Regions from separate parts of the Lactobacillus sp. UMNPBX1 genome, predicted to be linked through region 1. Evidence: riboswitches for the same ligand, from Rfam matches in the RefSeq annotation. Region 1 holds a riboswitch; the other holds the start of a gene.
The links. A riboswitch is a leader RNA that binds a small molecule or an ion and turns the genes downstream of it on or off. The one in region 1 is predicted to bind FMN.
Positions count from the first base shown of each region.

Region 2: linked by a shared signal. The riboswitch ahead of ribD (bifunctional diaminohydroxyphosphoribosylaminopyrimidine deaminase/5-amino-6-(5-phosphoribosylamino)uracil reductase RibD) and the one ahead of CP352_RS08170 (ECF transporter S component) in region 1 are both predicted to bind FMN.

Region 1 covers NZ_PCZI01000015.1:25,918-29,039, reverse strand. The annotation lists gene cmk ((d)CMP kinase) at 1-430, opposite strand, end outside; gene CP352_RS08175 (SAG1386/EF1546 family surface-associated protein) at 482-943, opposite strand; gene CP352_RS08170 (ECF transporter S component) at 1,045-1,734, opposite strand; FMN riboswitch at 1,811-1,923, opposite strand; gene CP352_RS08165 (pseudouridine synthase) at 1,952-2,668, opposite strand; gene scpB (SMC-Scp complex subunit ScpB) at 2,672-3,122, opposite strand, start outside.
Region 2 covers NZ_PCZI01000007.1:58,688-61,809, forward strand. The annotation lists gene CP352_RS05450 (SDR family NAD(P)-dependent oxidoreductase) at 1-718, opposite strand, end outside; FMN riboswitch at 918-1,032, shown strand; gene ribD (bifunctional diaminohydroxyphosphoribosylaminopyrimidine deaminase/5-amino-6-(5-phosphoribosylamino)uracil reductase RibD) at 1,145-2,203, shown strand; gene CP352_RS05460 (riboflavin synthase) at 2,196-2,792, shown strand; gene CP352_RS05465 (bifunctional 3,4-dihydroxy-2-butanone-4-phosphate synthase/GTP cyclohydrolase II) at 2,794-3,122, shown strand, end outside.

The DNA of each region.
Region 1 (3,122 bases):
CAACTAAAAAGATCTTAACTTCAGCGTTAGGTAAAACAGTCGTACCAATATCGCGACCATCCATAATGACATTTGTCTTGCCTGCCATTTCACGTTGCAGACTTACCATTTTTTCTCGTACTTTCGGCAAAGCGGATACTTCCGAAACATTAGCTGAAATTTCAGGCGTTCTAATTTCTTTAGAAACGTCCTTTCCAGCTACATATACTTTTTGCTCACCATTTTCAGATTTCAATTCAATTCCATCTTCATCAATGGCATTCAAGATACCCGCTTCATCACCATAATCTAAGTTATGATTACGAGCAATCACTGTACATGCACGATACATTGCCCCTGTGTCTATATAGACAAAGGATAATTTACTTGCAATGATTTTAGCAACTGTACTTTTACCTGCTGATGCAGGACCATCTACTGCTACTTGCATTCTAATAAAAAAGAGATCTTATCATCGACCCCTTTTATCCTTTCTGAAAGATTATTTCAACTTAAGTGTCTGACCTGCTTCAATATTTGAAGAGTCTTTAAGATTATTTAATCTGGCTAATTCATCAACAGTCAAGCCATTCTTTTCTGCAATTTCATTTAAAGTATCTCCACTTTGGACTAAATAAGTCTTAGGAGTAGCAGAACTACTAGATGAGCTTGAACTAGCCTTTTCAGACTTTTTCTTGCTAAAAGAAGATGATGAGGTTTTCTTAGTCTTAACAGACTTGGATGATTTAGAAGAAACCTTCTTAACTGTTTGAACTTCTTCAGCTTTTTCTGAATGGCTTGAAGCCAAACGATGAACAACTGGGATAAGTGCAATTAAAATAACCGCTAAAATTATAATAACTGCTATCCAACGTGCTGATCCACTAGGCTGACTATCTTGTGAGCTTCGCTTTTCAGTAGGTCGTTCATAGTGCTGATATGGCCCGGTTGACTTTTTATCCATCAAAAATTCCTCCATTCACTTAACGGATTAATTTTAGCATATTTTAGGATGCTTTGAATATGAAAAATCCCATCAACTTAAAAAATTGATGGGATGATAACTTAATTCAAATTAAATCTCTTACGAACGAATGGCTTAATTGTTTTCAAGGTAGCTTCAAACAATAAGTAAACAGCCACAGCGTTAATTAATCCTTTTAACAAGTTAAAGGGCATGATAATACTAAAAATGTAGGTTGACATTGATGGTAAATGCAATAACTGACCCAAGTAAACTTTCTCAGTAAAGCTTAACAAGGCACTATAGCTATTAATAGCAGGCAAGTTTGGTACCGCTGTTACTGCGTAAATAGGAGTCAAAACGAAGGCATTAGCCAATGACATCACTGCTGCCATTGCGATAATCCCAATTACCAAACCACAAATTGGTTTAACTCTGCCCATCATTGTCTTGCGGTTATCCGCACTCACATTTTTACTTAATAAATAAAATGGAACTGCAAATGACATTGAAGCTAAGAATGCTGCTAGATTTCCAACAAGGCTTGGTAATGCAAAACCACTAAAAATTAAACTAAGCAACATTCGAATTAAAGCAATAATAACTCCCGGTACAATGCCAAAAATAAACATTCCAATTGTAATAATGACATCTGAAAAATCAAACTTTAAGAAGGCAACTCCAGGCATGATTGGAAATTCAAATTTCATAACTACAAAAGCAATACAGCCAATTAAAGCATATGCAATCACATTAGTTAAACTACTATTCTTGGATTTAGCTTGATCCATAACTTACTTTCCTTTCCCAAAACAAAAGGTCTATTGCTTCAGCAACAGACCTTAAAAAGTGTAGTAAGTTTTTTTAGCCTGTCTTCTTCCATCTAGACTTTAACTATCGGTATCTAACGATTCAACCACTGACGTGGGTCGCGGACTTTCACCGCCGGTCGGGACTTTCACCCTGCCCTGAAGACAATAACCTTGAATATTTAATTACAGTTATAATTTAGTTCAATTGCATTAATTTGTCAACTTCATGCTTCGATAATTCCCGATATTGTCCTGATGTAAGCGAATCCAGAGTTAAAAAGGCATATTTTTCACGAGCAAGCTTATCAACTAAGTGACCTACTGCTTTAAACATTCGCTTAACTTGATGATAATGTCCCTCATGAATTGTAATTTGGACAATTTGTGTGTCTTTCTTATGATCAGTTTTCAATACTTTGACCTTGGCAGGCGCAGCCTTAAAATGATCCAACTTTACTCCTTGAGTCAAGGTTTTAATTTCATCAGGAGTTAAAATCCCTTTAATCTTGGCTACATAGACCTTAGCCACTTCATTTTTAGGGTGCATCAATAAATTTGCTAATTTGCCATCGTTAGTCATTAGCAATAAACCTGACGTATCATAATCTAATCTTCCTACTGGATACAAACGATATGGTAAATCTTCGAAATAATCAACTACAGTTTTTCTACCACGATCGTCTTCTGCAGTCGAAACAACGCCGCGAGGCTTATAAAACAAATACGTGTGTAGGCTTTCCCGCTCAATTGGTTCATCATCGACTGTAATATTACTAAAAGTATCGACTTTAGTACCTAGCTTAGTAACAACATGCCCATCTACTTTAACTCGACCGGCTACAATCATTTTTTCAGCTTTTCTTCTTGAAGCGATTCCTGCTTCCGCAATTACTTTTTGTAATCGTTCTGCCATTTTCTATCCCTCTTTTTCTAAATGTTTGTCTGCGCTACCTTTTGAATCGAATAAGTCAATCTCCTCACCATCAGTTGTATCCTCAAAGTCTTCGATTAACGGTAAATCAGCCAAACTTTGATAATTAAAATATTGTAAAAAATAATCAGTTGTAACATACAACTTAGGATGACCTGGAGCATCTTTTTTGCCGTCTTGTTTAATTAATCCTCGCCAAATCAATGTCTGTAAAGCTCCTGATGAATTTACTCCACGAATATCATCAATTTCTATTCTAGTAATTGGTTGTCGATAAGCAATAATTGAGAGAATTTCAAGTGCTGATTGACTCAAATTCTTAGTTAAATCTTTTTGAAAATACTTTTCAATTATCTTAGCTGTCTGTTGACTAGTTGTCATCTTATAAGTATTTGCAATATGAATTATTTGCATTCCCGAGTCTGGATCAGCCTTC
Region 2 (3,122 bases), on a different contig from region 1:
CAAACGTTACAAAGCGACCAATTTCTTCTGGACGAATTAGTCTTTGAATTTGTGAAAGTGGGCGGTGATTCTTCATAAAGTCACTTTCCCATTCTTCTTTTGGCAGATTAGAATCTTTATACATGTCATTGATCATCGTTTCAACACCTTCAGTAAGAGTTGATCCTGGCATAATTGTATTCACAGTTACATGTGTCCCTGCAGTCAATTTAGACAAACTCTTGGCAATTGATAAGTTCATTGTCTTAGTTAAACTATATTGTGGCATTTCACCTGATGGCATAATGGCTTCTTCACTAGCAATGAAAATAATCCTGCCAAAGTCTTGATCAAGCATCTTTGGTAAATAAAACTTAGCTAAGGCATTACCTGAATACACATTTACATCAATAAATTTTTGCCAAGTAGCTTCATCAATATCAAAATAATTCATTGGTTTGAAAATACCCATGTTGTTGACCAAAATATCAATATCTGGGAATCTTTCAAATAACTCCTTGCGCTGCTTGGCATCTGAAAGATCATATGGCGCCGATTGTGGGTCGGTATCAGGATAATTTTCTTTAATTTCAGCAACTATTTTATCAACAGTTACTTTTTGACGACCATTAATAATGACATTCGTCCCTTCTTTAGCAAGTTCAATCGCAATAGCTTTACCAATACCTTTAGTAGAACCTGTAACTAAAGCTAGTTTCCCTTCAAGATTCATTTTCATAATTCGTTACCTCAACATAATTAATTTCTTTCTAGCTATTATATTAGCTTCTAAAAAGTAAGTAAAGCGTGACAGTTAAATAATTTTAATTGATTAACTTACGATAACTACAGGCTTTTAATCTGTTTTTGTTTGTAACCGCTTAAATTAATTATTGACATTTAGCTAGTTCAGTTTTACGATAAAGTTGAATTAAATAAATGTTCTTCGAGGCAAGGTGAAATTCCTGACCGGCGGTGAAGTCCGCAACCCGCGAAAGCGGTGGAATCCGATAATCGGTACCGATAGTATAGTCTAGATGATAGAAGAATGATAACCAATAAGTAACGCTTATTTGCATTTACTTTGATTATTTGACTTTGAATATTATTACTGAACCTCGAGAATACTCGAGGTTCTTTTTTGCTCTACGAGGAAGTGATTTTAATGGAAAAAGATACTTTTTATATGAATTTAGCTTTAGAAGAAGCTAAAAAAGGTCGCTATCAAACATGGAAAAATCCTATGGTTGGTGCCGTAATTGTTAAAAACGGTCAAGTCTTAGCTACTGGCTATCATCACCATTATGGACAAAATCATGCAGAACGCGATGCCATTTCAAAATTAACCCCAGAACAATTATTTAATTCAACTCTCTATGTCACCCTTGAGCCATGCAACCATTATGGTAAACAGCCTCCCTGCTCAGATTTAATTATCAAAAGTGGGATTAAACGTGTTGTAGTTGGACAAATCGATCCACACAAACTGGTTACTGGAAAAGGAATTGCCCAACTACAAAAGAATGGGATTCAAGTAACTACTGGTGTTTTAGCTGATGACGCAAGTAAACTTAATAAATTCTACAGCTATTTTTACCAATATGGGTTTCCCTGGATCACAGTCAAAGAAGCAACTAGTTTAGATAATAAAGTTGCAATGCGCGGCCAGCGAACTCCAATCACTAATCAAGCAGTGTATCAGCAAGTTCATTCTGAACGTGCTGATTATCAAGCAATTATGATTGGTTCTTCGACTGCTATCATTGATGACCCTATTTTAAGAACTAATGTCAAAAGTGACTATCCGCCAATCCGTATTATCATTGATCGTCGCGGACGGCTGTTAAATCATTTACGACTTCGCTTATTAAGTGATACAAATCCCACTTGGATTTTCACTCAAAATAAGCAAATGTCTAAAAACAACTTTACTAATTCTAAAATCAAAATTATTCATTTAGCAACAAACAAGATCCAAGAAGTATTTGATTATTTGAGTACAAAAGAAATCCAGTCAGTTTATGTAGAAGGTGGCCCTACTTTGGAAAAAGCAATTATGAATGAAATTTTTGTTAATGAAGTAATTAAATATACGGCGCCGATCTTTCTTGGAGATGAAGGCGTAACAGGTTTAGTACCAAACGAAACTGTTCCTTTAACAAATGTTAAAAAAACAGCCTTTGGCAACAATGAACGAATTGCAGGTGAATTAAAACATGTTTAGTGGTCTAGTTCGCGGGGATGCTCATATTAAAAAAATTGATAAACACAAGCAAACAATTAAGCTAACCGTTTCGTGCCCTGCAGACTTTACTAATGAGCTAACGATCGGTGATTCAATTGCAATTAATGGGACTTGTTTGACGGTTGAAAGTTTTACTGAAACTAGTTTTGTTGTAACCATGATGCCTCAGACTTATAAGAAAACTGTTTTTAAGAATTTGCATAATGGTGATCAACTTAACGTTGAGCGTTCATTAGAAGTCGGTCAACGTTTAGAAGGTCATCTTGTTACGGGACATATTGATGATTTGGCAACAGTTACTAAAATAGCACAGAATGAAAATGCAATTGAAATTTGGTTTAAGTTTCCTGCCCGATTATCAACACAGATCGTACCTCAAGGTAGTATTGCTTTAAATGGCGTTTCATTAACAGTGATGGATGTTAAAGATAACAGTTTTTCGGTAGGTCTAATTCCACATACTCAAGACGAAACTAATTTAGCCAACTTACAGATAAATGATGAAGTAAATTTGGAAACCGACATTATCGGAAAATATGTTGCAAAAAATTTAGAAAAGAGAAATTAAAATGGATGTTAGAAAAATTCAAAATGCAATTCAATGGATGAAAAATGGTGGTTTAGTGATTGTTGCTGATGATGAAGATCGTGAATCTGAAGGTGATATGATCGGCTTAGGGTCTAAAGTTACTCCTGAAAATGTTAACTTTATGACCAAACATGCTCGTGGCTTACTTTGCACCCCTGTAAGCAAAACAATTGCCCAACGTTTAAATTTCTACCAAATGGAACAAAATAATACTGATCCATACGGTACAGCTTTTACAATCAGTGTTGATTACAAAACCACCACTACTGGTATTTCTGCTTATGATCGTGCGGCAACTATCAAGGCAAT